One region of the Streptomyces noursei ATCC 11455 genome, then DNA from elsewhere that is predicted to be linked to it. Evidence: riboswitches for the same ligand, from Rfam matches in the RefSeq annotation. Region 1 holds a riboswitch; each other region holds the start of a gene.
The links. A riboswitch is a leader RNA that binds a small molecule or an ion and turns the genes downstream of it on or off. The one in region 1 is predicted to bind cyclic di-AMP.
Positions count from the first base shown of each region.

Region 2: linked by a shared signal. The riboswitch ahead of SNOUR_RS23875 (transglycosylase family protein) and the one ahead of SNOUR_RS11760 (M23 family metallopeptidase) in region 1 are both predicted to bind cyclic di-AMP.
Region 3: linked by a shared signal. The riboswitch ahead of SNOUR_RS21455 (peptidoglycan DD-metalloendopeptidase family protein) and the one ahead of SNOUR_RS11760 (M23 family metallopeptidase) in region 1 are both predicted to bind cyclic di-AMP.
Region 4: linked by a shared signal. The riboswitch ahead of SNOUR_RS16565 (C40 family peptidase) and the one ahead of SNOUR_RS11760 (M23 family metallopeptidase) in region 1 are both predicted to bind cyclic di-AMP.

Region 1 covers NZ_CP011533.1:2,821,213-2,828,642, forward strand. The annotation lists gene SNOUR_RS11745 (bifunctional acetate--CoA ligase family protein/GNAT family N-acetyltransferase) at 1-2,078, opposite strand, end outside; gene SNOUR_RS11750 (HPr family phosphocarrier protein) at 2,280-2,561, shown strand; gene SNOUR_RS11755 (GntR family transcriptional regulator) at 3,072-3,758, opposite strand; gene SNOUR_RS11760 (M23 family metallopeptidase) at 4,004-4,783, opposite strand; cyclic di-AMP (ydaO/yuaA leader) riboswitch at 4,797-4,952, opposite strand; gene SNOUR_RS11765 (M16 family metallopeptidase) at 5,254-6,636, opposite strand; gene SNOUR_RS11770 (M16 family metallopeptidase) at 6,675-7,430, opposite strand, start outside.
Region 2 covers NZ_CP011533.1:5,608,751-5,616,180, reverse strand. The annotation lists gene SNOUR_RS23890 (DUF501 domain-containing protein) at 1-167, opposite strand, end outside; gene SNOUR_RS23885 (FtsB family cell division protein) at 293-799, opposite strand; gene eno (phosphopyruvate hydratase) at 969-2,285, opposite strand; gene SNOUR_RS23875 (transglycosylase family protein) at 2,524-3,216, opposite strand; cyclic di-AMP (ydaO/yuaA leader) riboswitch at 3,224-3,393, opposite strand; gene SNOUR_RS23870 (transglycosylase family protein) at 3,653-4,756, opposite strand; gene SNOUR_RS23865 (cytochrome P450 family protein) at 5,024-6,298, opposite strand; gene SNOUR_RS23860 (LysR family transcriptional regulator) at 6,450-7,325, opposite strand.
Region 3 covers NZ_CP011533.1:5,062,745-5,070,174, reverse strand. The annotation lists gene SNOUR_RS21470 (PrsW family intramembrane metalloprotease) at 1-47, shown strand, start outside; gene SNOUR_RS21465 (hypothetical protein) at 131-433, shown strand; gene SNOUR_RS21460 (aldo/keto reductase) at 514-1,479, opposite strand; gene SNOUR_RS21455 (peptidoglycan DD-metalloendopeptidase family protein) at 1,601-2,983, opposite strand; cyclic di-AMP (ydaO/yuaA leader) riboswitch at 2,995-3,141, opposite strand; gene SNOUR_RS21450 (DUF2332 domain-containing protein) at 3,564-4,682, shown strand; gene SNOUR_RS21445 (PP2C family protein-serine/threonine phosphatase) at 4,733-5,872, opposite strand; gene SNOUR_RS21440 (LysR family transcriptional regulator) at 6,140-7,018, opposite strand; gene SNOUR_RS21435 (MFS transporter) at 7,131-7,430, opposite strand, start outside.
Region 4 covers NZ_CP011533.1:3,984,442-3,991,871, forward strand. The annotation lists gene pcrA (DNA helicase PcrA) at 1-2,371, opposite strand, end outside; cyclic di-AMP (ydaO/yuaA leader) riboswitch at 2,609-2,794, shown strand; gene SNOUR_RS16565 (C40 family peptidase) at 2,803-3,933, shown strand; gene SNOUR_RS16570 (hypothetical protein) at 4,080-4,433, opposite strand; partial or broken gene SNOUR_RS43005 (C40 family peptidase) at 4,785-5,378, shown strand; gene SNOUR_RS16580 (alpha/beta hydrolase) at 5,499-6,623, opposite strand; gene SNOUR_RS16585 (LuxR C-terminal-related transcriptional regulator) at 6,841-7,430, opposite strand, start outside.

The DNA of each region.
Region 1 (7,430 bases):
TAGGCGGGAATGTGGACGGGACGGGGGCGGGCCGGGGTCTCGGGGGCGGCGGCCTGTCGGGCCTCTGGGGCGGGTGCCCGGTCCGGGGCGTACCCGGGGGCCGGCGGGCGGGGCGGGGCGGGGGGCCGCTCCGTAGTGGGGCGCTGTGCCGGGGCGGTCGGCTCCTGGGGTACGTGCGGGTCGTGGGGCCCGGGCGGGGCCGCGAGCGTTTCGGCCAGGTCGTCCATGGCGAGGTGGACGACGGTGACCGGCTTGCCCGGGTCGGCGGCGACCGCGGCGCGCAGGGCGTCGGCGAGCGCGGCGCCCTCGCTCCCGCCCGAAGAGGCGGTGCCTTCCTCCCCCACCCACGGGATGGCGGTGACGACGACGGCGTCCCAGCCGTCGCCGGCGAGCGCCTCGGCGAGGGCGGCGCGGAAGTCCTCCGGGGTCGCCGCGGAGGGCAGCACGTGGGGGCGCCGCGGGCGCAGTCCCTCGGTGAGGCAGGCGTCGTAGGCCAGGAGGGCCAGCGATTCGGAGTTGCCCAGGATGGCGACGCGCGGGCCGGCCGGCAGTGGTTGGGAGGCCAGCAGCAGTCCGGCGTCGATCAGCTCGGTGACGGTATCGACGCGGATCACGCCGGCCTGGCGCATCAGGGCGGCGACGGTGCTGTCGGGGACCCGGACGGTGGGCACGGCGTGGCCCAGGGGGGCGGTGCCGTGATGGCGGCCCCCCTTGGCGACCACCACGGGCTTGACGGCGGCGGTGCGGCGGGCGAGCCGGGCGAACTTCCGGGGGTTGCCGATGGACTCCAGATAGAGGATCGCGACGTCGGTGTGCGGGTCGTCGTACCAGAACTGCAGGAGGTCGTTGCCGGAGACATCGGCGCGGTTGCCGGTCGAGGCGAAGGTGGAGATGCCGGCGATGCCGCCGTCGCCGGGGCCGCGCGCGTGCAGTCCGCTGAGCAGGGCGATGCCGATCGCTCCGGACTGGGTGAACAGGCCGATCCGGCCGGCGCCGGGCATCCGGGGGGCGAGGGAGGCGTTCAGCCGGACGTCGGGGGCGGTGTTGAGCAGACCGAAGGCGTTGGGGCCGATGAGGCGCATGCCGTACGAGCGGACCTGGCGGAGCAGGGCGCGCTGTCGCTCGCGACCCTCGGCGCCGGCCTCGGCATATCCGGAGGAGAGGACCAGCACCCCTTGGACGCCGTGTTCACCGCAGTCCCTGACGACGTCGGGGACGCCGGCCGCGGGGACGGCGATGACCGCCAGGTCGACCGGCTCGGGGATCTCGCGCAGCGTGCGGGCCGCGGGGACGCCCTCGGGCTCCAGGTGCCGGACGCCCTCGGGGAAGGCGTGGTTGACGGCGTGCACGCGGCCGGTGAAGCCGGCGTCGAGGATGTTGCGCAGCGCGGTGCGGCCGAGGCCGCCGGGGACGCGGCCGGTGCCGATGACGGCGACCGAGCCGGGGGCGAGCAGCCGTTGGACGGAGCGGGCCTCGGCGCGCTGTTCGCGGCCGCGCATCACGGCCATGGACTGCTCGGTCGGTTCGAGGTCGAGCTCCAGGCGGACGACGCCGTCCGCGAAGGTGCGCTTCTGGGTGTAGCCGGCGTCCGTGAACACCTTGATCATCTTGGTGTTGGCGGGCAGGACCTCGGCGGCGAACCGACGGATGCCGCGCTCGCGGGCGACCGCGGCGATGTGCTCCAGGAGGGCGGACGCGACGCCGCGGCCCTGGTGGGCGTCCTGGACGAGGAAGGCGACCTCGGCCTGGTCGTCGTCGGGGTTCTTGGCGGGCAGCCCGCGCTCGTCGATCCGGTCGTAGCGGACGGTGGCGATGAACTCGCCGCCCACCGTGGCGGCCAGGCCGACCCGGTCGATGTAGTCGTGGTGGGTGAACCGGTGGACGTCGCGGTCGGACAGACGGGGATACGGGGCGAAGAAGCGGTAGTACTTCGATTCGTCCGAGACCTGCTCGTAGAAGGAGACCAACCGCTCTGCGTCGTCGGGCGTGATGGGCCGGATGCGTGCGGTGCCGCCGTCGCGCAGCACCACGTCGGCTTCCCAGTGGGTCGGGTACGCATGATCCGGCGGCATCTGCATGCGGACAGCGTACGGCGGGCCGCCGACAACGGGCTCGACGTGCGTACGCTCGATTTCCCGGTCCCTGCCGCAGCGGGACCGACGGCCCGGAAGAGAGCCGAACAACCCGGACGGGAGGCCGGGACGGAAGTGCCGCGGGACCACACCTGGCACCGTGCGAGAATGGTCTAGACAACAGTCACGACTTTGAAGGGCAACACCATGGCTGAGCGCCGCGTCAATGTCGGTTGGGCCGAGGGCCTGCACGCCCGCCCCGCGTCGATCTTCGTCCGAGCGGCCACCGCCTCCGGTGTCGCGATAACGATCTCCAAGGCGGACGGCAACCCCGTCAACGCCGCCTCCATGCTCGCGGTTCTGGGCCTGGGCGCCCAGGGTGGCGAGGAGATCGTACTGGCCTCCGAGGCCGATGGTGCCGAGGCTGCGCTCGACCGTCTGGCGAAGCTGGTCGCGGAGGGCCTCGAGGAGCTCCCCGAGACCGTCTGAGGAGCACCGGGGCCCCACGTCCCGACTCACCCTTCTGCTCATGCGGCCCCGCCGCGGTGACCGGGACAACCGGGTACTGCGGCGGGGTCGTCTGCTTGGGCGGCGGCGCGGCGGCAGTCCTTCTTGGGCCGTCGAGTCTCACGTCACCCGGGACCGCGACGGGAGGCGGATTCGGCGGCCGGCGTCACGCTGCCGGGCCGGAAGCGGGCGGCCGGAGAGGGCGGGCGGCGAGCCGTTAGGGCGCGGGACAGTGCTTCGCGAATCCCCCGCCCCGCCATGCATCGCTCAGGGCGTCCAGGAATACCCGTCCCCGGTCGGAGCTCTTTTCCTTCAGCCTGCAGAATTCTCGATCGAGACTGGATTCCCGAAAACGGAATACCGAATCAGGGGTTGCGGGGTTGCGAAGCACGAACTCTCCGCTCTATCCCGCCCCACCCCTCCCGCCCCGTTCGCCTTCCTTCCCCATCGCGGCAATTCCGCTACGCCATCTCTTTGTATACGGGGCGATTGTTAAGCGCGGGCGCGTGCCGTGTTGACGGCTGGTTTCGGCTCCCTCACCACGGGAGCGGCGCGCCGCAGCCGGTACACGGGAAGCGACCGCTCGATGTGGGCCACCATGAGGGCACGGGCCCGTTCCGCGTCCCCCCGGGCGATCGCGTCAAGCACGGCACCGTGTTCGTCCCACGAGTCGGTGACCCGGGTCGGCGGTTCCACCACGTACATCCACTCGATCTTGCGCCGCAGCTGGGTGAGCAGTGCCGTGAGGCTGGGGCTGCCGGTCGCCTGGGCGAGCGTCTCGTGGAACCAGCTGTCCAGTTGGCGCAGGTCGGCGGGGTGGCCGTGGCGGGCCCGCTCCCGGCCGAGCCGTACCAGGCCGCGCAACACCTTCAGGTGGGCGGAGCTGCGGCGGGCGGCCGCGCGGGCGGCACCCAGCGGCTCCAGGAGGGCACGGATGTCGAGGAGGTCGGCGGCCTCCTGTTCGTCGAGTTCGGCGACGCAGGCGCCCGCGTGGTGGCGGGTGGTGACGAATCCCTCGGACTGGAGGGTGCGCAGCGCTTCCCGCACGGGGACCCGGGAAACGCCGTAGCGCGCGGCGAGAATGTCCTCGATCAGCCGACTCCCCGGCGCGAGTACGCCGGAGACGATGTCGTCGCGAATCGCTGTGCACACCGCATGCGCGGAAATATGGCCTCGCATCGTCCGTGCCTCCGCCGTAATCTGCGAAAAAGTGCCGCCCCGTCGGCGACTTTCTCCGACTCTATTCGAACGCGGAGAGTTTTCCCTCAGCATGTCGTGAATTCACCGGCGCTTTTCGGCCGGTGCACAGGGCCTCCGGGCGGGCGGTGCGCCGGTGGCCCCGGGGGACGACGGAGCCCCGGCCCACCAGGGTGGCGGGCCGGGGCTCCGGGGGACGGTGTTGCGGCGGAGAGATCCGGATGAGGTCAGACGGTGACGCCGTGCGCGCGCAGGTAGGCGACGGGGTCGATGTCCGAGCCGTAGTCGGGGCCCGTCCGCGCCTCGAAGTGGAGGTGCGGGCCGGTGGTGTTGCCGGTGTTGCCCGAGAGGGCGATCTGCTGCCCGGGGGTCACCGTCTGGCCGACCGTCACCCCGATCGACGACAGGTGACCGTATTGGGTGTACGTGCCGTCGTTCATCTTGATCACGATGTTGTTGCCGTACGCGCCGCCCCAGCCGGCCTCGACGACGGTGCCCGAGCCCACGGCGTGGACGGACGTGCCGGAGGCGGCGTGGAAGTCGATACCGGTGTGGCTGCCGGAGGACCACAGGCCGCTGGACGCCTTGTACGCGGTGGAGACGTAGGAGCCGGTGACGGGGGCGACGAAGGTGTTGAGGCGCTTGCGCTCGGCCTCGCGGGCGGCGCGCACCTTGGCCGCGCGCTCCTCGTCGGCCTTCTTCTTCGCCACCTCGGCCAGCCGCAGGGCCTCCGCCTCGGCCTTCGCCCGGGCCACGGTGGCCTCGGCGGCCGCCTGCTGCGCGTCGGCCTGGGCCTCGATCCGGACGGCGAGCTCGTCACCCATCACGACGGCCTGCTGGAGGCCGGTGTCGTGGTGGGCCGCCTCGCCCGTGGCGGCCAGCGCGGGCGACGCCACGGAGGCGACGACACCGGAGGCGGCGAGGGTGGCTATGCCGGCGAGGTTGCGGGTGGTACGGGCGGTGCGGGTCGCGCGGCGGTGCTTCCCGGTGGCACGGGTGAACGCCATGTACTGGCTGGTCCTTTCCTTCCTTCTCGCCTACCGGGTTAGCTGACGGGTTCGGAGCAGGAAGGTCTCCTACGGGTTCCTCCGGAGAGGCGCCCGATTCACCCCAAGGGACGTGTGGGTCCCCGGCTCCCCTGGCTCGCGCCGTACGGGGACTCGGCGATGACTGTCCGGTGCCACTGTTGCGGCGGACTTGTGACGAACAGCCGGACCGACGCTAATCGGGACAACTTTCAATCGGCAAACAGAACCGGACTTTTGTGCGCCACGCCACACGCGAAACGGGCAACCGACACAACCGGCCGGGCATCTCCGACCGCCCGCGGAGCGTGATCCCACGGAGCCGTGCGCGCCTCGGAAGTCACGCACCCGACGCGCACACACACAGCGGCTCCCGTGGCAAGTGACCACCACGGGAGCCGCTTTGTCGATAAGTGACGAGCCGTCTGCTGACCGCCCGTCACCCGACGGGATCAGCCGCTGACGACCGTCACCTCGCCGATGCCCAGCGCCTTGACGGGCTCGGCGATCTGCGCCGCGTCACCGACCAGGATCGTCACCAGCCGGTCCACCGGGAAGGCGCTCACGACCGCCGCGGTCGCCTCGACCGTGCCGGTCTTGGCGAGCCGGGCGTACAACTGCGCCTGGTAGTCGTCCGGGAGCTGCTGCTCCACCTGGTCGGCCAGCGTCCCCGCGACGGCCGCGGCGGTCTCGTACTTCAGCGGCGCGACACCGACGAGGTTCTGCACCGCGACGTCCCGCTCGGTGTCCGTCAGCCCCTCCGCCGCGAGGGTGCGCAGCACCGTCCACAGGTCCTGGAGGGCCGGCCCGGTGGACGCGGTGTCCACCGACCCGCTGATGGCGAGCAGGGCGGCGCCGGTGGCCCCCTCCGGCGAGGACGGGGCGGAGGAGCGCAGCACCTGCCCGAAGGAGCGCACCCCGTAGGTGTAGCCCTTCTCCTCGCGCAGCACCCGGTCCAGCCGGGACGTGAGAGTGCCGCCCAGGCAGTACGTGCCGAGCACCTGGGCGGGCCACACCTGGTCGTGCCGGTCGGCGCCGACCCGCCCGATGAGCAGCTGCGTCTGGACGGCGCCCGGGCGGTCGACGATCACCACGCGGCCCGCGTCGTCGGCCACGACCGCGGAGGGCTTCGGGGACTCGGCGGTGGAACCCGTCCAGGCGCCCAGGGTGTCGGCCAGCGCCGCGTCCAGGTCGACGCCGGTGAAGTCGCCGACGATGACGGCGGTGCCGGTGGCGGGCCGGACATGCGCGTCGTAGAAGGCGCGGACGGCGGCCGCGTCGATCCTCGCGACGGTCTCCTCGGTGCCCTGGCGGGGCCGGGACATCCGGGAGGTGGCCGGGAACAGTTCCTTCGACAGCGCCATCGCGGCACGCCGGGCCGGGTTGGCCAGCTCGTGCGGGATCTCATCGAGGCGGTTGCGGACGAGCCGCTCGATCTCGCTGTCGGGGAAGGCGGGGGCGCGCAGTGCGTCGGCGAGCAGCCCGAGGGCGCGCGGCAGCCGGGAGGCGGGGACCTCCAGGGAGACCCGCACACCGGGGTGGTCGGCGTGCGCGTCCAGGGTGGCGCCGCAGCGCTCCAGCTCGGCGGCGAACTCCTCCGCGGTGTGCTTGTCGGTGCCCTCGGACAGGGCGCGGGCCATGATCGTGGCGACGCCGTCGAGGCCCTCGGGCTCGGTCTCCAGAGGGGCGACGAGGTTGACCTCCACGGCGACGACCTGCTGGCCGGGGCGGTGGCTGGTCAGGAGGGTCAGCCCGTTGGCCAGCCGGCTGCGGTCGGGGGCCGGGAAGGCCCACGGCTTGGGGGCGCCGCCCCGGGGCTGCGGGTGGAACTCCATGGTGCTCACGGGGGCGTCTGCGGGGGTGGTGGCGTCGGTCACTTGGCCGCCTCCTCTTCCTCGGTGCCGGCGGCGTCGGTCTGCGCGGTGGGCTCGTAGACGAGCACGGCGCGGTTGTCGGGGCGCAGGCGGGCCTTGGCGATCGTCTGCACCTCCAGCGGGCTGATCTCCAGGACGCGCTGGACGGCGGTGAGCGCGAGCTGCGGGTCGCCGAACAGGACGGCGAAGCGGCACAGTTCGTCGGCGCGCCCGCTGACCGTGGCGAGCCGGTCCAGCCATTCGCGCTCCAGTTGGGCCTGCGCCCGCTCCATCTCCTCCGGGGTCGGCCCCTCTTCGGCGAAGCGGGCCAGCTCCTCGTCGACCGCGGCCTCGATGGCGGGCACCTCCACGCCACCGGACGCCTTGACGTCCAGCCAGCCCAGCGAGGGCGCGCCGGCCAGCCGCAGCAGGCCGAAGCCGGCGGCGACCGCGCTCCGGTCGCGGCGCACCAGGCGGTTGTACAGGCGGGAGGACTCACCGCCGCCCAGGATGGTGAGCGCGAGGTCGGCGGCATCGGCCTCGCGGGTGCCGTCGTGCGGGAGGCGGTAGGCGGCCATCAGGGCACGGGAGGGGACGTCCTCCTCCACGACCGTGCGGATCTGGTCGCCGATGGTGTCGGGCAGACCGCCGTCGCGGGGCGGCTGCTTGCCGTCGTGCGACGGGATCGAGCCGAAGTACTTCTCCACCCAGGCCAGCGTCTGCTCGGGGTCGATGTCGCCCACGATGGACAGGACCGCGTTGTTGGGCGCGTAGTA
Region 2 (7,430 bases), 2.8 Mb from region 1:
CCGTCCTCCAGGCGCGGTGCGGTCTCGACGACGTCCGGCTGGCCGCAGGGGCAGCGGTGGGCGATGGCGCGCAGGCCGCGCGGCGGACGGCCGAGCTGCTCCTTGAAGGCGGCGATGTCCGCGGCGGTGGGCTCGGTGGGCTCGGTCTGGGGCGGGGGCGTGTCCATGTGCGCTTTCGGTGAGGGCCGGTGGTGAGTGACGAACGGGCCGGGCGGAAGCACGGCGAGAGCGTGCCGTACGGCCGTGTGCGGGCCCGCCCGTACACAGTCTCGCCGCTGCCCGCCGGTGCGGGCTACCGCTTGGTGACGGCGGTGGTGTCGCGGGCGTGGGCGGTGGCGGCGTGGTCGGCGCCGTCCGCGCGGTCCGCGTCTTCCCAGAGCTTGTCGTACCAGGGGCGTTGGGCCGCCGCCGCTCCCTTGGGCGCGGCGCGGACCCCGGTCCCGTCCTGGACGATGTACCCGGTCTCGTCCGGCATGACGTAGTGCAGGTGCCGGCGGGCCTGTTGCCGGACGTAGGCCGGGTCCTGCCAGCGGGCCTTCTCGTCGCGCAGCCGGTCGAGCGCGGCGGCGGCGTCCTGGGCCTTGCGGCGCTGGTCGGCGATGTCCGAACGCTGGGAGATGTACTGCCTTATCGGGTACGCCAGGGCGACCACCAGCGAGCACATCACCAGCGCCAGCAGGGCGGCCCGGCCGGTGAGGCGGTTGCGGCGGGGCCGTCGCTTGGCGCGGTGGACGCGGGCGGCGGCCTGTTCGCCGAGCGCCTTGAGCCGGGTCGCGGTGGAGAACCGGTCCGCGGGCACGTCGTCTCGCCTCCCCTTCAGCTTCCGTCCTGACGTCGTCACGGCGGTCGTCATGACGTACGTCCCCGGCAACGGTACGGGACCGGTGCCGGGGACGCTGCGCTTCACCCCGGCTTTGCTCCGTTGTCGAGTCCTCGGGAGCTCAGCCGGACGGTGGTGTGGGTGGGCCTCAGCCCTTGAAGCGCGGGAACGCGCTGCGGCCGGCGTACACCGCCGCGTCGTCGAGGATCTCCTCGATGCGCAGCAGCTGGTTGTACTTGGCGACACGCTCGGAGCGGGCCGGGGCGCCGGTCTTGATCTGGCCGCAGTTGGTGGCGACGGCGAGGTCGGCGATGGTGACGTCCTCGGTCTCGCCGGAGCGGTGCGACATCATGCACTTGAAGCCGTTGCGCTGGGCCAGCTCGACGGCGTCCAGGGTCTCGGTCAGCGAGCCGATCTGGTTGACCTTCACCAGCAGCGCGTTGGCGGAGCCCTCCTCGATGCCGCGGGCCAGGCGCTCGGGGTTGGTGACGAAGAGGTCGTCGCCGACCAGCTGGACCTTGGCGCCGAGCTTGTCGGTGATGACCTTCCAGCCGGCCCAGTCGTCCTCGAACAGCGGGTCCTCGATGGAGACCAGCGGGTAGGCCGCCACCAGCTCCTCGTAGTACTCCGTCATCTCGGCGGCGGAGCGCTCCTTGCCCTCGAACTGGTACTTGCCGTCCTTGTAGAACTCGGAGGCGGCGACGTCCAGCGCGAGCGCGATGTCCTGGCCGGGGGCGTAGCCGGCTTCCTTGATGGCCTCCAGGATCAGGTCCAGGGCCTCGCGGTTGGAGCCGAGGTTGGGGGCGAAGCCGCCCTCGTCGCCCAGGCCGGTGGCCAGGCCCTTGGCCTTCAGCACCTTCTTGAGGGTGTGGTAGACCTCGGCGCCCCAGCGCAGCGCCTCGGAGAAGGACTCCGCGCCGATCGGGGCGATCATGAACTCCTGGATGTCCACGTTGGAGTCGGCGTGCGAGCCGCCGTTCAGGATGTTCATCATCGGGACGGGCAGCACGTGCGCGTTCGGGCCACCGAGGTAGCGGAACAGCGGCAGGTCGCTGGCCTCGGAGGCGGCGTGCGCGACGGCGAGGGAGACGCCGAGGATGGCGTTGGCGCCGAGCGAGCCCTTGTTGTCGGTGGCGTCCAGGTCGAACATCGCCTGGTCGATCAGCCGCTGCTCGGTCGCGTCGTAGCCGACGAGCTCCGGGCCGATCTGCTCGATGACGGCCAGGACGGCCTTCTCCACGCCCTTGCCGAGGTAGCGGTTGGGGTCGCCGTCCCGCAGCTCGATGGCCTCGAAGGCGCCGGTGGAGGCGCCGGACGGGACGGCGGCACGGCCGGTGCTGCCGTCGTCGAGGCCGACCTCGACCTCGACCGTGGGATTACCTCGCGAGTCGAGAATTTCGCGGGCTACGACGACGTCGATGGACGGCACGTTGTCTCCTTCAGGGGTGTCTGGAGTTCTCGGCATGAGCCTAACGGCCCCGGGGGGATCCGCTCGCCCGTGGCCCGCTCCGTGGGACGAAAAAACCCAACAAGCAGAACAAAGCCCCAGTTCACAGGAGGTTTCGGGGCACTGTTCGCTATGCGGGGAACGTCGTGCCGGGGGGCGACCGGGCCCGGCAACGGAGAAGCCCCGCCACGGCGCGCTCGGGGGTACGCGCCGCGGCGGGGCAGCTCTCGCGGGTCTCTCAGGTGGCCGGTACGGCTCAGACGCTGAGCTTCTGGCCCGGGAAGATCAGGTTGGGGTTGCCGCCGACGACGGACTTGTTGGCGGCGTAGAGCGCCTTCCAGTTGGTGCCGTGCGCCTTGGCGATCTTGGCGAGGGTGTCGCCCGACTTGACGGTGTAGGTGTCACCGGAGCGGTGCGAGTGCTGCGGGGCGGCCGGCTGGGCCTTCTCCGCCTTCTTCTCGGCCTTCTCGCGGACCGGGGCGGACTTCTTGGTGGAGCCCTCGGTCTGCTTGCGGGCCTCGGTGCCCTGGCTCTTCTTGACGGTGGAGCCGGAGGGGTTGACGTCGGCGGCCGGGCCACCGGAGGTCAGACCACCGGCGGCGGCGCAGCCCCAGGCGCCCGGGCCCTGCATGGCGAGCAGCTTCTCGGCGACGGCGATCTGCTGTTCCTTGGTGGCCAGGTCGGCGCGGGCCGCGTACTTGGTGCCACCGGCGGCGGCCCAGCTGGAGTTCGAGAACTGCAGGCCACCGTAGTAGCCGTTACCGGTGTTGATCGACCAGTTGCCGCTGGACTCGCACTGGGCGACCTTCTCCCAGGTGGCGACCGAGGCGGCGGAAGCAGAGGTGGCGCCCATCAGCGGAACGGCGACGGCGGCGCCGGCGACACCGGCCAGCGTGGCGACGCGGACGGCCTTGGAGCTGCGGCGGTGCTTGCCCTTGTTGATCAGCATCGTGCGTTCGTTTCCTCACCGACGCCTACGAGGTGAGCTGTCGGGTTCGGGCCGTGTGAGCTGCCCGGCCGTGTGTGCTGCACACACGGCTTCACCCCAAGCCGACTGACCCGCTCTCACGGGCGGGGTCGGCACTTACCTTGGGTCCCCCGCTCCTGCCTTCGGCGCTTGCGCGTCGTCGACTCCGACCGCCGGCAGGACTCGGCGTGCGATCGAAGGGCCCGCTTTGGCGAGCGGTCCTGACCGTAAGCAGTAACCCTGTTGGTGTTCAAACCCCATCTTCTGAACCAAGTTGACCGTTTTTGATCACCGCGCGAGTCATTTCCGCAGGTAGGCCCCGGTATGGCAACGGGGGACAGGTCCGGACCCATCCCCCGCAACGAGAGCCATATCTCACTTTTACGAAACGCCGCGAAAGACGGCGAACTGCCGGTAACTACCCCTGTGTCCGCCCGAGGTCGAGCATCTGACCGGGGTGGATCAGGTCCGCGTCGGAGCCGATGACGTCCTGGTTGCGGTGGTAGAGCGCGGGCCAGCCGCCCGGCAGGTCATGGCTGACGGCGATCTCTGACAGGTTGTCACCCGGGCGCACGCGGTAGCTGCCGGCCTCCGCCGGGGGCGTGCGGGGCGCCTCGCCGCCGCGGGAGGCGTGCCGGCCGCGGCCGCCGTCCCGGCCGTCGCCGGCCTCCGTACCGTCGCCGGGCGTCCCGCGGTGCTTGCCGGCGGCGGGCGGCGTGGCGGGGGCGCCGGACCGGTCCGGGCCACCGGGCGCGGTGGAGTCGGACGGGGCGGGCGACGCCGGGTCGGCCGGGTCCGTCGAGCCCGACGGGTCGGACGGCACGGACGGATCCGCCGGGTCCGCCGGCGAGGTGGACGGGCTTCCCGACGGGGAATCGGACGGGGAGCCCGACGGGGAGCCGGTGGGTGCCCCGGAGTCGGACGGGGCGGGCGAGGCGGACGAGGAGCCCGAGGGCTCCGGGGTCGCCGAGGGCGCGTGCGGGCCGTCCGCGCCGGCGTCGGAGCCGCTGCCGGCGTCCGGGCCGCGGTCCGTGCCGGAGTCACCGCCGGACGGTTCCGGCGTCCGGGTGGCCGGGCCCGGTTGGGCCTGGTCGCCGCCCGCCGTGTCGGAGCCGTCACCCGCGTCGTCGGAGGCGCCGCCGCCGTTGTGGCCGTGCGTCGGCCGCGGCGAGGGGCGGCTGGTGGGGCCCGGGTCGACGCGGGGCTTGCGGCCGTCCTTGGTCAGTCCGGCGTTCACCGCGCAGCTGGGGAAGGCGTCCGGGCCGCGGTCGTCGAGTATCGCCTCGGCCACGGCTATCTGCTGGGCGCGGCTGGCGAGGTCGGGGCGGGAGGCGTAGGCGGTGCCGCCGTAGTCGTTCCACATCTCCTGGGTGAGCTGGAGACCGCCGTAGAAGCCGTTGCCGGTGGCGGCGCTCCACACCCCGCCGCTCTCGCACTGCGCGACGCGGTCCCAGGTCGCCGTGTCGGCGGCGTGGGCGCCACCCGCGGTGAACAGCGGCAGGGCCAGGCCCGCGCCGGTCACTCCTGCCGTGACAAAGATGGCCGGTGCTTGTCGGGGGCGACGATGCCGGCCGTTCCCGGAACGCATGCGGTTGCCTTTCGCGCGGCGGTTGAGTTGTCGGATCGGCGGCGGAAGGGGTGCCGTGCGGCAGCCCGTGGCCGACCTCGATCGTCGGAGGAAAGGTAGCCGGGGTCACGGGCAGTCACAAGTCGGTGTAGCGGAGATCACGCAATGATTACGTAGCTGACGGAGCGTCAATTACGCGGCCGTTCCTGGTCAGCGCCCCGGTCAGGACGGCTCGGGCGTGAACTCCACCGGCAGCGTGCGCAGTCCGCGCATGATGAGCCCGCCGCGCCAGCGCAAATCATCAGGTTCCGCCGCAAGTCGGAGGTCCGGGAGCCGGGTCAACAGAGTGGCGAGCGCGGTCTGCCCTTCGAGGCGCGCAAGGGGTGCGCCGAGGCAGTAGTGGATGCCGTGTCCGTATCCCAGGTGCGGGTTGTCACGCCGCGTGAGGTCGAGTACGTCAGGCTCGTCGAAGCGCGCCGGATCGCGGTCGGCGGCGGCCAGCACCACCAGGACCGGTTCCCCCTCGGCGATCCGCGCTCCGCCCAGCGTCAGGTCCCGGGTCGCGTACCGCCAGGTGGCCAGCTCCACCGGCCCGTCGTAGCGGAGCAACTCCTCGACGGCGGTGGCGAGCAGCTCGGTGTCGTCGGCCGCGATCGACTTCTGGAGCAGTTCGCGCTGGGCGGGGTGGCGGAGCAGTGCATAGATGCCGTTGCCGATCAGATTGACCGTGGTCTCGAATCCGGCGAACAGCAATACAAAGCACATAGCGGCGGCCTCGTTCTCGGTGAGGTGCTCGCCGTGGTCGGAGGCCCGGATCAGGCCGGAGATCAGGTCGTCGCCGAGCGCGCCGCGCTTGCGGTGGATCAGCTCGGCCAGATAGGCCCGCATCTTCTTGACGGAGCGGGCGACCCCGCCCCGCGGCCCGCCGCCGTGCCGGATCATCATGCCCGCCCAGTCGCGGAAGTCGTCCTGGTCCTCGGGCGGGACGCCGAGCAGATCGCAGATCGCGTAGATCGGCAGCGGGAACGCGAACTCGTGGATGAGGTCCGCGCTCCCCCGCCGCGCGCCGTGCTGTTTTTCGATCATGGCGTCGATCAGCTGGTCGGTCAGCTCCTGTATGCGCGGCGCGAACGCGGCGACCCGGCGCGGGGTGAACGCCTGGGAGACCAGGCGGCGCAGCCGGGTGTGGTCCGGCGGGTCGATGTTCAGCAGGTGCGTCATCAGGTTGGCGCTGCGTTCGCCCGGAATGCCCGTCTTGCCCTTTTGGCGGGCGGCCTCGGAGTGGTGCACCGGGTTCTTCGACAGCCGGGCGTCGGCCAGCGCCTGCCGGGCGTCCGGATAACGGGTGACCAGCCACGCCTCGACACCGCTGGGCAGCCGGGTCCGGTGCACCGGCGCGTGCTCGCGCAGCCAGGCGTACGCCGGATACGGGTCGGCGGCGAACTCCCAGGAGAAGAGTGCGGGGGTGGGGCCGGCGGCGGCCGGAGACGGGGACACCGGGCAACCGGTGGGCGGGTCGCCCGCCGGACGGGCGTCGGACCGGGCCTCCGGGTGGGAGTCGGACCGGGTCTCCTGGCGGGCGTCGGGCGTCTGCTGCACCTATCGACCGTAACCGGTGGCACACCCGCCCCACCCCACCCCCAGAGCCTCAGCCCGTCCGCACGCCCAGCCCCGCCAGGAACGCCGCCGCGGCCGGCGACGGCCCCAGCCCGCTCCACACCACCCGCTCGGTCCGCTCCGGCGCCGGCCGCACCCGCACGGTCCGCAGCCCGGCCAGCCTGCCGGCGAACGCCTCCGGCACCATGCCGACGCCGAGCCCGGCCCGGACCAGCTCCGCCAGGAACTCCACGGTGGTCACCTCGAACGCCACCTCCGCCGTCAGCCCCGCCGCCCGGAACGCCTCCTCGCGCTGCCGGCGGGCCGCCGACCCCGCCGTGAAGTCCACCAGCGTCTCCCGGGCCACCCGCCCCAGCGTCGTCCACTCCCGCCCGGCCAACGGATGCTCCGGCGGCACCACCGCGACCAGTTCGCCGCGCGCCAGCACCTTCTCCCGGACCCCGATCGTGCGCGCCCCCGGCACCAGCCCGACGAACGCCACGTCCAACGCGCCCTCCCGCACCCGCTCCAGCAGCGGATCGCTCATCTCCATCTGCAGGCTGATCTGGACCTTCGGGTACGCGGCACGGAACGCCCCCAGCTCCCGGGCGAGGTCGAGGGCGCTGACGGTCGAGATCGCCCCCACCGCCAGCCGCCCGCGCACCTCGCCGGTCACCGCCTCCACCTCCGCGCGGGCCCGCTCGGCGGCCTGGAGCGCCTGCCGGGCGATCGGAACGAAGGCTTCCCCGGCGGCGGTCAGCCGCACGCTCCGGCTCGTCCGGTGGAAGAGCCGCGCCCCCAGTTCCTTCTCCAGGCGGGCGATCTGATGGCTCAGCGCGGACTGCACCACATGACAGCGCTCCGCGGCCCGGGTGAACCCACCGGTCTCGGCGACCGCGACGACATACCGCATCTGCTGGAGCTCCATGCGCGCGATCGTAGGCGCGCACCGCCCTCCGCCATCCATCTTGACCTGCGATCGATGTGATGAAAACTATGCGTTGGACCGATCGATGCCCACGGCCCGACCCTT
Region 3 (7,430 bases), 2.2 Mb from region 1:
CGGCCCCGCCGCACGAAGCCGCGCCGCCGCCCGGCGCCGCGCGCTGAACCGTCCCCCAGGCCGTGCTCCGCGCGCGGGATGCGGGCGCGCGTAGGCTCGTGGGAGTTGTCCGTGAAAGGGAGGATCTGCGATGGCTGGGATACCGACGAGCGTGGTGGCGGCCACGGGCCTGGTGGGCGGTTACGGCGTGGCCCGGTGGACCAAGAAGCGGCCGTTGGGCGGCGTCGCGCTGGCCGCCGCCGGGGCGGTGGCGGCCAGGGGCTGGCAGCAGAAGGCCGGTACGAAGGCGGCTGCCGCGCTGAGCGGTGCCTATGTGGCGGCGTTCGCGGGGTCGCACCCGCTGGCCAAGAAGATCGGGGCGTGGCCTTCGGTGTTCGCGGTGGCCGGCGGCGTCGCCCTGGCCTCGTGGGCGGTGGCGGACCGCCGCGGCTGAGACGGCCGGGCCGGGTCCGCGCGACCGACGGCGGCCGGCGGCGCGGGGGCCTGTGCGGGCCCCCGCACCGCCGTGCCGCGTCAGGCCGATGCCTCCGTGAGGAGGGACATCTCGGCGTCGGTGAGGACGAGTTCGTTGACCGCCAGCAGGGCCGTGAGCTGGGACACCGTGCGCGCGCTGGCGATGGGGGCCGCGACGGTGGGCCGGGCGGCGAGCCAGGCGAGGGCGATGGTGGTCGGCTCGGCGCCGTGGGCCGCGGCGACGGTGTCGAGGGCCTCCAGGACGCGGCGGCCGCGGTCGGTCGCGAGGTAGCCGGCGGCCTTCGCCGAGCGGGCGCTGTCGACGCTGGCGCCCGGGCGGTACTTGCCGGTCAGGAAGCCGGAGGCGAGCGCGTAGTACGGGACGGCGGCGATGCCGTTGCGGGCGGCCACGTCGGCGAGTTCGCCCTCGTAGGTGTCGCGGGAGACGAGGTTGTAGTGCGGCTGGAGGGCCACGTAGCGGGCCACGCCCTCGCGGTCGGAGAAGTCCAGCGCCTCCTGGAGGCGCCGGGCTGAGATGTTGGACGCGGCGATCTCGCGGATCTTGCCCGCCTCGACGAGGTCGTCGAGGGCGGTCAGGAACTCGCCCACCTCGACGGACTCGTCGTCGTAGTGGGTGTAGTAGAGGTCGATGTGGTCCGTGCGCAGCCGGGACAGCGAGAGGTCGACGGCGGTCTTGATGGTGCTGGCGGACAGGCCCTTGTGGTCGGGGTGGGCGCCGACCTTGGTGGCGATCACGACGTCGTCGCGGTTGCCGCGGGCCGCGAGCCAGTTGCCGAGGACGGTTTCGGACTCGCCGCCCTTGTTGCCCGGCACCCATGCCGAGTAGACGTCGGCGGTGTCGATGAAGTTGCCGCCGCCGGCCACGTAGGCGTCGAGAACGGCAAAGGACTCGGCCTCGTCAGCGGTCCAGCCGAAGACGTTGCCGCCGAGGCAGAGGGTGGAGACGGACAACGAACCGAGCGACTTCGGAGTGGGGGCGGAGCCTTGGGCGTGTGTCACGGTCATGCCCGTTGCAACGTCAGGACGTGGGGAGTTGTTCCTCGTTCCGCAGCCGTCCGGGGTCCGGGGCCCGCGTCCCGATCGGTCCCGTCGGCCGCCCACGGGGTGTGGGCGGCCGGCCGGTCCGTCAGACGGTGGTCCCGCGGTCGCGCAGCCAGGACACCGGGTCCGTCGGTGCGCCGGCGTCCGGGCGGACCTCCAGGTGGAGATGCGGACCGGTGGCGTTCCCGGTGGCGCCGACCCGGCCGATCACGTCGCCCGTGTGGACCCTGCCCGTCGTCTTGACCATGGAGGACAGGTGGCAGAACCAGAGCTGCGTGCCGTCGTCGAGGGTGAGGACGATGCGGTAGCCGTACCCGCCGGCCCAGCCCGCCTGGGTGATGGTCCCGTCGTGAACCGCCTTGACCAGCGTGCCCGTTGGGGCCGTGAAGTCCTGTCCGGTGTGGTCCGCGGCCCAGCGGTCGTCGGCCTGCCCGAAGCCGGCGGCGAGGGTGTACGAGGAGACCGGCGCGACGAAGGTCCGCGTCGGGTGGGCGCGGTGGTCGGCCGCCGGTGTGGCCGGGGCGTCGGCCGCCGTCGCCCGGGGTGCGGTCCCCTGCGCCGCCGGAGGCGCGGCCTCCGTGCGCTCCTCGGCGGTGCCGGCCTGTTCCGCCGCCCCCTGCTGCCCGGGGGCGCCCTGGTCCGCCTGCGGGGCGGCGGCGTGCTCGGCGCCCGTACCGGCCTCCGGCTCCGCGGCGTCCTGGGGGGCGTCGGCCTGCGGGGCGTCGTCCTGCCGGACGTCGGCCTGCTGGAGGATGCGGTTGCGCAGCGCCTCGGCCGCGCCCGCGGGCCGGGCGTCCTGGGCGGCCTCGTCGGGGGCGGTGCCGGTCCGGGAGGGGGCGACGGAGGGGCCGGCGGAGGCGGCGAGCGCCGTGCCGGTCTCCTGGCCCGTGCCGTCGCCGTCGGCCGCCCCGCCGGGGTCGGGCATCGATATCGGCACCGGCGGCCGACCCTGGGCCGCGGCCACCCCGCTCGCGCCGACCGCCGCGATCACACCGACGCCCAGTGCCGTGCCGCCGCGCGCGAGACCGCCGCTGCGCGCCCTAGCCACCCGGTGCTTGCCGCGGAGCGCGCGGAGCGGCCCGTCGTCGTCGCTCGACTCGTCGGCCGGGAGCCACGCGTCGCCGGTCCCGTCGCCTTCGCCGCGGACCTCGCCCTCGCCTTCGAGGCCGGGGGACGGCGCGTCACCGGGCAGCACGCCCTGTGCCGACCGATGGCGCGGCGGCGAGGTCTGGGGCGCCGGGGACGCCTGGCCGTGGGAGAGGTCGCGGGAGAACGGCTCCTGGGGCGGCTGCCCTTCCCTCAACCCACCGGCGATCGGCGGGACTTGGGACGGCTGGACGGGAGCACCGGCCCCGGAGGGACCGGCCGGACCGACGGGGGCACCGAAGCCGACCGCGCCACTGAAGTCGGCGGGGCCACCGAGGCCATAGGTGGACGGGCCGTGTGGGGTGGGCCTGTTGGACGCCACGGGGGCGCACTCCTTTCCTTCCTTCTCGCCTACCGGGTTAGCTGACGGGTTCGGAGCAGGAAGGTCTCCTACGGGCACCGCTTGGCGAGAGGCGCCCGATTCACCCCAAGAGGGTGGTTCCCCGGTTCCCTCGACTCAATTCACGGCAATTCCAGGCGGATCCGGCGGGTCCCGCGAAACCGGTTGATCCGGGCGACTCGACGCGGGTCGAGGACACGGGTCGGGTCGTGCGAACAGCCGGCTCGGGCGGGTGACTCGGAGACGTTCTGGGCATGCGGGAACAGCGCGTGCGGGATTCGGCGTCGGCGCACGGTGCCGCCATTGGCGACGGCTGGGACGACCGCGCTCCGTTATCGGACAGTAATAGAGACGACGAGGGAAATCCAAGCGTTCCCTTGAATCCACGGGGGTTCCGCAAGCTCCTCGCAGGGGCCCATAGCAGGGACTTTCACCCTCAATTCGGATGCAACCTGGGCGAGTTGACACCACCCCGCCAAACGATCTCGCGACGATTGTGCGCCACTTGTTACGCGGAGGGACGCACCTCGATCACAGAGAGTGAGGACGGTAACGTCGCCTCATGGTCGTCAACGTCGCGAACACCGGAAACGCCGGGAACACGGTCAGCACCCCGCAGGAAATGGCGCTCCGGTACGGGGAGTTCTCCCGGCAACAGGCCCGGGGACGGTCCGACGCCCACGAGGAGCTGTCCGCCCGGATCAGCCACGACGACGAGCTCTGCGAACTGCTCGCGGCTTCGCTGCCGGCCGGCCACAAGCAGCAGCCGGACCTCCTGCTCGCCGCGGTGCGCCAACTCGACGGTCCGCACGCGGAATGGGGGCCGCGCGGCGCGGCGGCATACGGGCGCTGGCGCGAGTGGACGATCCGGCACTGGGACGAGGTCCGCGCGGTGATCATGCGCCGCTCCGCCCGGTCCGACGAGCCGGCCCGGTGCGCCACCCTGCTGCCGCTGCTGGCCCGTATGCCGCAGCCGCTGGCCCTCCTGGAAGTCGGGACGTCGGCGGGGCTGTGCCTCTACCCGGACCGGTACCGCTACCAGTACGTCCAGGAGGACGGCCGCGCGGTGGACGTCCCGGGTGCCGCGGACAGCCCGGTCACGTTCACCTGCCGCGCGAGCGGGTTCGCGCCCGGTGGCGAGGGCGGCGCGGCGGCACTGCCCGGCGCCCTGCCCGAGGTCGTCTGGCGCGGCGGCATCGACCCGGCGCCGCTGGACCCCCTCGGGGAGGCGGACGACCTGCGGTGGCTGCGCGCCCTCGTCTGGCCCGGTGACGAGGCCCGTACGGCGCGGCTCTCGGCGGCCGTGGAGGCGGCGCGGACCGCGCCCCGACCCACCGTGGTGCGCGGCGACCTGATCGACGAGCTGCCGGCGCTGGCCGCCCGAGTGCCGCCCGGGGCGACGCTGGTGGTGTTCCACAGCGCGGCGCTGAACCACCTTCCGCCCGCCCGGCGCGAGGAGTTCGCCCACCTCGTCCGGTCGCTGCTCGCCGAACGGGACGGCGGGGGCCACTGGATCTCCCAGGAGCACCACAGCGTGCTGCCGTGGATCACGGCGCCGGAGCACCGCTCCCCGGGGGCGGCGGACACGCCGCTGCTGACCCTCGCCCTGGACGAGCGCCCGGTCGCGCTGACCGACCCGCACGGCCGCAGCGTGCACTGGCTCCCTTCCGCGCTGTCGTAGCGCGCCCGCCCGGTCGCGCGGCGCACCGGCGGCCGGCCCGCGGCGACGGCCTACCCGTCCAGGGGCCGCTGGACCGCCAGCAGCGCCATGTCGTCCGCGGGCCCGCCGCCCGTGTGCCGGGCGACGTCCTCGACCACCACGTCCAACAGGTCGTCGGGCCCGCTGAACAGGCTGCCGCGCAACCGGGCGCACGGGTCGTAGAACCGCCCGTCCCGGTCGCGGGCCTCGGTCACCCCGTCGGTGAACAGCAGCAGCAGCGCCCCGGCCGGGAAGAACGTCCGGTCCGAACGGCCCGGCCGGGCCCCCAGGTCGCCCAGGCCCAGCGGCAGCGCGGCGACGGACGGGGCCAGCTCCCGGAGGCCGCCGTCCGGGGTGAGCAGCAGAGGGGGCGGGTGGCCGTGGTTGAGGACCCGGAGCACGGACGGGTCCTCGGCGGGGATCTCCGCCAGGACGGCCGTGGTGAAGCCCTCCTGTTCATCGAGGCCGGCGCGGCGCCCGCCCTCCCGTTTGAGCGCCCGTTCCAGCCGCTCCGCGACCGCCTCCAGGGTGGCCTCCTGCTCGGCCGCCTCCCGGAAGGCGCCGATGACGACCACCGCGGACTCCACCGCCTCCAGGCCCTTGCCCCGCACATCGCCGACGATCATCCGTACGCCGTGCGGGGTGTCCTGGACGGCGTACAGATCGCCGCCGATACGGGCGCCGGCCCGGGCGCCCACGTAGCGCGCGGCGATCCCGAATCCGGCCAGCCGGGCGGGCGGCGCCGGCAGGAGGGCCTGTTGCGCGGCCTCCGAGACGTCCCGTACGGAGGCCAGCCGGGCGTCGCTCACCCGCACGACCCGGTTGGTGGCGAGCGCGAGCAGCGCTACCACGACGACCGTGCTCGACTCGGTCACCGACTGCTGGTAGTCGGCGGAGCCGTGGTACGTGGTGAGCAGGACCTCGGTGACGATGGCGGCCAGGGCCATGCCGGCGGTGGCCCACGGGGAGAACAGCGGGGCCGCGATCAGAGGGGCGGCGACGAGGAACGGGGCCGCGGTGTACTCGGGCGGCGTGACCAGGTCGAAGAGCACGCCGACGGCGATCATGGCGACGGGGAGCCAGCGCGCCAGCCGGCGGCCGCGCGAGGACATCCGGGAGCGGCGCCCCCGTCGTTCCCCCTCGCCCGTGCGGTTCTCGCCGCCTCGTACCATCCGCACCGGCCTCTTCCCACTCCGCCGCCCGGTGGCGCCCGGAACGGGGCCCGGCACCGCCGCGTGCCGGGCCCCGGGCCCGGTCGTCGCACCCCTCGCCTGCCGGGCGGACGGCGGGAGGGCGACGACGGGGCCCGGGGCCTCGCCGCTTCAAGGCTTGCCGGGGCGACGCCGGTCGGCGAGTCCTCCTGAGCCGAACGGGGTAGGACCGGGCTGGGGCCACCCCACCCCCTACGGGCCCCACCTACGGGCCCCTGGCCCCGCCCCTTACGCCCCGCCCCCGCCCTCGCACTGCCGGACCGTGGCGCGCGCATGGGCGAGGAAGCGCCGGGTCAGCGGATGCCCGTTGTGCCGGGGGAAGACCAGTTGCAGCGGCATCAGGGGCGCGTCGGGGATCGGCACGAAGGAGAGGAACGGGTGCACCCGTTGCCGGCCGATGGACTCCGGTACGACACCGACGCCCCGGTTCCCGGCCACCGCCTCCAGCCACTCGTCGAAGTTCCCGCACCGGACGGCGATCTCCGGCCGTTCCCCCGCCGGCCAGTCCGCCCCGTCCGTCGGCCCGCCGGTCTCGTTCAGCACCAGCGGCATACGGGCCAGCTCGCGCCAGCCGACCTCGTCCCGCGCCGCGAGCGGGGACCGCACCGAGACCGCCGCGATCCGCCGCTCGTGCAGCAGCGTCACCGCCGTCAGGCCCGGCACGGCGACATCCCCCCGCAGGATCGCCACGTCGACCTCGCCGCTGTCCACCCCCGCCAGCGCCGCGTCCCGCCGGTGGACCCGCGCCCCGACACCGGTCTCCGCCTCGAACCGCTCGATGGCGGCCTGCGGCCAGGTGGCCGGGAACCCCCAGGCGAACCCGATGCGGAAGACGGGCGCCTCCGGTGCCGGCAGCAGGGCCGCCTCCAAACGGGGCAGCAGGCCGCGGAGTTCGTCGTAGAGCCGCTCGCCGGCCGCGGTGAGCGCGACCTGGCGGGTGGTGCGCTCCAGGAGGCGGTAGCCGAGCAGCTCCTCCAGGCGGCGGATGGTGCGGCTCACCGTGGGCTGCGACAGACCGAGGCGGTCGGCCGCCCGGGTGAAGTGGCGTTCCTCGGCGAGGGCCAGGTAGCAGCGGAGGTGGTGCAGCTCGATGCCCGGTATCGCCATGATCGGCATCCTAGGTCGGCTCCCTGACGGCCCGGCGGGGGCCGGCGGCTCCCGGCCGACCCTGCCGCGTCCCGACGGGCCCCACGCCCCCGTCCCGGCCCGTCCCGGCGCCTCAACCGGCCGCCGCGTCGGCGCTCTTCGCGCCCGGCGTCCCGCGCCGCGCCCGCATCCCCGCCCCGATCGCCAGGAACGCGGCCCCGGCCACCCCGCACAGCAGCCACATCGCCGCCTGGTTGCCCCGCAGGAACAGGTCGCCGGCGAGCGCCTCGACGTCGCGCCCGTCCCACCCGGTGTGCGCGCGCAACAGCCCGGCCCCCGCCCCGGGATCGGCCACGGCCCGCGCCGCCCACTCGCCGCCCGGCACGTGGCGCGCGGCGAGCGCGGCGTCCAGGGCGTCCCGCGCCGACCAGCG
Region 4 (7,430 bases), 1.2 Mb from region 1:
TGACGCGGTCGCCGATGGCCAGCGCGACCACCGGGCGGTCCGCCGCGCGCCGGGTCGCGAACCCGCTCGGCCCCTTGGCACGCGCCGACGACAGCGACGCCCCGATGCCGCCGCCGAGCCCTCCGCCGCCCGAGGAACCGCGCGACGACAGGCCGCCCATGGACGCCGACGGCGTCGCGGGGCCCGTGCGCCGCCACTCCACGTACGCGTCGGGGATCTCCTCCAGGAAGCGGGAGGCCGGGTTGTACGAGGGCTGGCCCCAGGCGCTGCGCATCGTGGAGCGGGTGACGTAGAGCCGCTCGCGGGCGCGGGTGATGCCGACGTAGGCGAGCCGGCGCTCCTCCTCCAGCTCCTTGGTCTGGCCGAGCGCCCGCATGTGCGGGAAGACGCCGTCCTCCATGCCGGTCAGGAAGACCACCGGGAACTCCAGGCCCTTGGCGGTGTGCAGGGTCATCAGCGTGATGACGCCGGAGCCCTCCTCGTCCTCGTCCGGGATCTGGTCGGAGTCGGCGACCAGGGCGACCTGCTCCAGGAACTCGGCGAGCGTGCCGGGGCCCGCGGCGGCGCCCTCCGGCGGCGCGCCCTCGCCGCGCTCCTGCTCGAACTCCAGGGCCACGGAGGCGAGTTCCTGGAGGTTCTCGATCCGGGTCTCGTCCTGGGGGTCGGTGGACGCCTGGAGTTCGGCCAGATAGCCGGTGCGCTCCATGACCGCTTCCAGGACCGTGGCGGGGCCGGCCCCGGACTCCACGATCGTGCGCAGCTCCTCCATCAGGGCGTTGAACCGCTTGACGGCGTTGGCGGAGCGGGCGGCCATCCCATACGCCTCGTCGACCCGGCGCAGCGCCTGCGGGAAGGTGATCTTCTCGCGCAGCGCCAGGGCCTCGATCATGGCCTCGGCGCGGTCGCCGATGCCGCGCTTGGGGACGTTGAGGATCCGGCGGAGCGGGACGGCGTCCTCGGGGTTGGCGAGCACCCTGAGGTAGGCGAGGATGTCGCGGACCTCCTTGCGCTCGTAGAAGCGCACGCCGCCGACGACCTTGTAGGGCAGCCCGACCCGGATGAAGATCTCCTCGAAGACCCGGGACTGGGCGTTGGTGCGGTAGAAGACCGCGACGTCGCCGGCCTTGGCGTCGCCGGCGTCGGTGAGCCGGTCGATCTCGTCGGCGACGAACTGGGCCTCGTCGTGCTCGGTGTCGGCGACATAGCCGGTGATCTTGGGGCCGGCGCCGGCGTCCGTCCAGAGGTTCTTGGGGCGGCGGTTCTCGTTGCGCTCGATGACGGCGTTGGCGGCGGAGAGGATCGTCTGCGAGGAGCGGTAGTTCTGCTCCAGCAGGATCGTGGTGGCGTCCGGGTAGTCCTCCTCGAACTGGAGGATGTTGCGGATCGTGGCACCGCGGAAGGCGTAGATCGACTGGTCGGCGTCACCGACCACGCACAGCTCGGCGGCGGGGGTGTCGACCGTGCCGGGGCCGACCAGCTCGCGGACGAGGGTGTACTGGGCGTGGTTGGTGTCCTGGTACTCGTCGACCAGGACGTGGCGGAAGCGGCGGCGGTAGTGCTCGGCGACGTCCGGGAACGCCTGGAGCAGGTGGACCGTCGTCATGATGATGTCGTCGAAGTCCAGGGCGTTGGCCTCGCGCAGCCGCGCCTGGTACATCGCGTACGCCTGGGCCAGGGTTTTCTCGAAACCGTCGGCCGCCGTCCCGGCGAAGGTCTCCTCGTCGATGAGCTCGTTCTTGAGGTTGGAGATCTTCGCGCTGAAGGACTTGGGCGGGAAGCGCTTGGGGTCCAGGTCGAGGTCGCGGCAGACCAGGGCCATCAGGCGCTTGGAGTCGGCCGCGTCGTAGATCGAGAAGGACGACGTGAAGCCCAGCCTCTTGGACTCCCGGCGCAGGATCCGCACGCAGGCGCTGTGGAACGTGGAGACCCACATGGCGTTGGCGCGCGGGCCGACCAGCTCCTCGACGCGCTCCTTCATCTCGCCCGCGGCCTTGTTGGTGAAGGTGATCGCGAGGATCTGGCCGGGGTGGACGTGGCGCTCGGCGAGCAGGTGGGCGATCCGGTGGGTGAGCACCCGGGTCTTGCCGGAGCCGGCGCCGGCGACGATCAGCAGCGGGCTGCCGCTGTGCGCCACGGCGGCCTTCTGCTGGTCGTTGAGCCCCTCCAGGAGCGCCGCCGGGTCGATGGCCGGGCGGGCGGCACCGTCGCGGTAGTAGGACTCCCTGGTCATGGGCGCGTCGAACTTCCCACCGAAGAGGTCGGCGGGCACGTCCTCGGGGGCCGGGCCGGGCTCGTCCTCGGGCGGGGGCGGGGGCTCCTCGTCCGGGGGGCCGAGGTCCGCCAGGAAGCTGTCGTCAAAGAGGCTGCTCATCGCCCACCGAGTCTAGGCCGCCGCACTGACAACCGGTCCCGGAGTGGCGGATTGCCCCGGTACCGCGCCGGCGGGGGCGGCGACTTGTGCGCTCGTGCCCGGAAACGTGGCGACGCCCACCTTCAGGTCACGAAAAGGTTTCGGGCATATCGAACATCAGCCTTCACAGAAGCCACACGCGTTGGCTACGGTCTCGCTCGGGCAGCCCGCTGTCCCCGCGGACGACAGCGTCCGCACGGGCCGCCTCCGCCGAGTCCGGTCCTGCCGTCAGGCACCCGGAGCCGGGGACCCACAAGCACCACTGGGGTGAATCGACCCGGTGCGGCCCGTCGCCAGGCGGACGCAGCGGTCGTAGGGCAAGCCTTCCGTCAGCACACCGCCCGAACCCGACAGCTAACCCGGTAGGCGGTCCACGGAAGGAGTCGCCGGCCTTGGCGTCCCATCGCAAGCCGCGCACCCCCATACTCGCCACGCCCGGCGGCCGTCGCACCGCGGCCGGGCTCACCACCGCGGCGCTGGCCTCGGTCACGCTGCTCTCGCAGACCGCGAACGCCGCCCCGAATGCGCCGCAGCCCTCCATCGGAGAGGTCAAGCAGAAGGTCGACGACCTCTACCGGCAGGCCGAGGTGGCCACCCAGAAGTACAACGGCGCCAAGGAGAAGGCGGACGGCCAGCAGCGCACCGTGAACCGCCTCCTCGACGAGGCGGCCCGGCTCGCGGACAAGATGAACGAGTCCCGCCGCCGGCTGGGCGCGTTCGCCTCGGCGCAGTACCAGGCCGGCGGGATCAGCCCCACCGCCCAGCTGATGCTCGCCAAGGACCCGCAGCAGTTCGTCGACCGCAACCACCTGATGGAGCAGTTGACCGGACGGCAGAAGCAGGCGATCACCGACTACGAGGACCAGGCCGCGACCGCCGCCCGTCAGCGGGCGGAGGCCACCCACAGCCTGGAGGCCCTCCAGCAGTCGCAGGAGACCCTGAAGCAGACCAAGCGAAACGTTCAGTCCAAGCTGGCCGAGGCCCAGCAGCTGCTGTCCCGGCTGACCGCCCAGGAGAAGGCGCGGCTGGCCGAACTGGAGCGCCAGAAGGAGGCGGAGGCCCAGCGCAAGGCCGCCGAGGAGGCCCGCAAGGAGGCCCAGCAGCGCCAGCAGCAGCCCAGCGGCGGTACCGGCACCGGTTCGGGGGGCGGCACCTCCGACAGCGGCTCGTACTCCACCAAGGCCGGGAAGGCGCTCGCCTTCGCCCGCTCCCAGATAGGCAAGCCGTACGTCTGGGGCGCGACCGGGCCCAGCTCCTACGACTGCTCGGGGCTGACGCAGGCCGCCTGGCGGGCCGCCGGGGTCGATCTGCCGCGCACGACCTGGGACCAGGTCAAGGTCGGCACCCGGGTCTCCAGCAGCGATCTCCAACCCGGTGACCTGGTGTTCTTCTTCAACGACATCAGCCACGTCGGGATGTACATCGGCGGCGGCGAGATGATCCACGCCCCGCACCCGGGCGCCAGCGTCCGGGTGGAGTCGATCTACGGCATGCCGATCTACGGCAGCGTCCGGCCCGCGTAGCCGGCGCACGGGCGCCCCGCGCCCGTCATGAACCACCCCCCACACGCCACCGCGCGGTCATCCGCCGTCTCCGGAAGTACGGAGCGGGATGACCGCGCGGTGAGTCGTCGCTGCGGCGATGCGGGGCCCGGGGCGGGGCGGGCGGCTCAGGTCCAGAGCACCGCGATGAAGATGTTGAGCATGGTGAGTCCGCCGACCGCGCCGAAGAGCGGCTTGGGGAGCTTCTCCTCGTCGCGCTTGACGTAGACCAGCGCCAGGATCACCACCAGGACGGCCATCTTGACGCCGATCTTGATGTTGTTGAGCGAGTGGTCCTGCATCTGGTTCAGGCCGACCAGGACGATGCCGGTGACCAGCATCGTCAGCGCGCCGTGCAGCATGGCCGGCACGAAGCGGGCGGTGCCCGCGCCCATCGCCTTCATCTGGGTCAGGAAGCCGCCCAGGAGGGAGGCGATGCCGATGATGTGCAGGGCGACGAAGACATTGATTACTACGTCCATAGTGCTGGATCGTATCCGCCCCATAGCACGCCCTTTCCGGCAGGGCGCCCGTGATGCCCGCTTCGGTCAGGGCCCACCGCCCCTCGGCCCTCCCCCGACCTTGGGGCCGGTCATCCCCCGCACGGTGGCGGTCGGAATCGGGCAATGCCGGGCAAGGGGGTTCCCGACGGCGACACCGGGCCTAGCTTCCTCCTGCAGGCGACCGGGCCCGTACCCCGCCGGTCGTATCCGCCCGCAGGGAAGGAAGTGACGGCCGCCATGGCGTCGCACCACACGGCCGGTGAGCGGCCGCCGCTCGCACCCCCGCCGGCCGGGCCCCGTACGGCCCGCGCCGCCCGCACCGGGCTGCTGCTCGCCGCGGACCCGCAGCGCTACCTGGACGGCGCCACGGTCCTGGAGCGCACCGGGAGCCACCAGGCGACCGCGGTCTCCGGCTGGGCCCGCCGGCTGGGCAGCGTCCGCCGACTCGGCGGCCACCCCGTCGCCACCGCGGAGCGCTCCCCGGAGGCCGCCGCCCCGCGCCTCCCGGCGTACGCGTTGCCGCGCGCCCCGGAACCGGCCGTCGCCGCACCCGCGCCGCCCGCCCCGGCACCCGGCGACCGCGCCGCCCGGGCGGTGGCCTTCGCCCACGGCGCCCTCGGCAAGCCCTACGCCTGGGGCGCGACCGGCCCGGCCGCCTACGACTGCTCCGGCCTGACCCTGGCCGCGTGGCGGGCCGGCGGCGTCACCCTGCCCCGGACGACCTACACCCAGATCACCTCCGGCACCCGCGTCGACTGGCCCCGACTCGCCCCCGGGGACCTGGTGTTCTTCTACTCCGGCATCAGCCACGTGGGCCTCTACATCGGCGGTGGCGAGATGATCCACGCCCCGCACCCGGGGACACCCGTCGAGATCGCCCCGCTCGACCGCCTGCCCTTCGCGGGCGCGACCCGCCCGGCATAGGGGACGCCCCGCGCGAACGCCCCACAGAGCAGAAACCCGCCCGTCCGGCCCGGACAGCCCCACACGAACGCGTCGGGGCGCCGGCCGGCGGGCGGGCGAGCGAGCGGGGGGCGGCAGCCCCTAGCCCCGCAGGTACAGACCGAACCAGCGGAAGATCTCCGGCACTTGGCGCTTCCACACCGGCACGGTGTGGCCGCCCGCGCCCGAGGAGATCTGCTGGACGGTCACCGTCGTCGGGTTCTTCGCGAGCTCCTTGAGGCCCGTGCCGGCCTGGTAGCCGTCACCGCTCGCGCCCGAGATGTACAGCGCGGTGCGGGGCGGCTTCCCGGCCTCGTTGGCGGCCTTGAGGATGTGCATCGGGTTGGTCTCGACGCGCAGCTTGGGGTCCTTGCCGGCGAGCGAATCACGCTCTATGGCCGGGTCGTTGTAGCCGGACATGCCGACGGCCGCGCGGTAGCGGTCCGGGTGGGCGAGCGCCAGCTTGGTGGCGCAGTGGGCGCCCGCCGAGTAGCCGGCCAGGCCCCAGGAGTCCGGCTTGTCGCCGGCCCGGAAGTTGTCGATCACCATCTGGCGGACGTCGACGGTCAGCCAGCTGTCGGCGTTGACCTTGCCGGGGATGTTGACGCAGCCGCTGTCGGCGTTGGACAGCACGTTGGTCCGCGGCGCCACCAGGATGAACGGCTTGACCGCCCCGCTCTGCATCAGCGAGCCGAGCTGCTCGTTGGCCTTGAGCGAGCCGAACCAGGACTTGGCGGAGCCGGGGTAGCCGGGCAGCAGCTCGACCACCGGGAACTTCTTGTTCTTGTAGGCGGGGTCGTTGTACTGCGGCGGCAGCCAGACGTACACCTCGCCGTTGACGCCCGAGATCTGGCCCTTGAGGTCGGTCATCTGGACGCCGGCGCCCAGCACCGGGTCGTCGGCCGGCCGGAAGTGCTGCAGCACCTTGGGCTCGTCCTTGAGGTTCTTGCCGCCCAGGCCGTCCGCGCCGAGGTTCCGGGCCTGGTCGATGTGGTTGCCGGTGCCGAGCAGATCGCCCCAGCTGTCGTAGAGGTTGTTGGCGTTGTTGACCATGACGAACACCACCGTGATGGCGGTGATCTGGGCGAACAGCAGCATCAACAGCCGTGCCGCGATCCGTACCAGGCGCGGCCCGGCCACTCGTCCCCACAGGGCGAACGGCAGCACGACGGCGACGATCAGCAGCAGGATCGAGAAGAGGAAGAAGGGCGTACCCGTCAGGCTCATCGGGATCTCGTTTCCAGGGATGTGTGCGCGCAGGGCGTGGGCGTGGTTCCGGCCCCGCCTTCGGGCAGCGAGCCTCTCCGGGCCCTTAGATGGCGATCCGCGCGATCCTGGTTGCCCGGCTTGAGCGCTTCTTTACACGCCCCGTCGGCGCCCCGCGCTCCGGGGGCGGCTCCCGATCGTCCGCCCCCGTGCACCCCCTGCACGACGAAACCGCAGGTCAGACCAGTCGCCGCGCGGCCGCCCAGCGGGTGAGCTCATGGCGGTTGGAGAGCTGGAGCTTGCGCAGGACGGCCGAGACATGTGACTCAACCGTCTTCACGGAGATGAACAACTGCTTGGCGATCTCCTTGTACGCGTACCCGCGGGCGATCAGCCGGAGCACCTCGCGCTCGCGCTGGGTGAGGCGGTCCATGTCCTCGTCCACCGGCGGGGCGTCCGTCGAGGCGAAGGCGTCCAGGACGAAGCCGGCCAGCCGCGGCGAGAAGACCGCGTCGCCGTCGGCCACCCGGAAGATCGCGTCCACGAGGTCGGTGCCGGTGATCGTCTTGGTGACATAGCCGCGGGCGCCGCCGCGGATGACGCCGATGACGTCCTCGGCCGCGTCGGAGACGGAAAGCGCCAGGAACCGCACCGGCCGCTCGGGGTCGACCATCATCGCGGCGCTGCGGCGCAGCACCTCGACGCCGCCGCCCCCGGGGAGGTGCACGTCCAGGAGGACGACCTCGGGGCGGGTGGCGGTGATGACCGTGATCGCCTGGTCGACGTCGGCGGCCTCGCCGACCACCTCGACCCGGGTCTGCTCGGTCC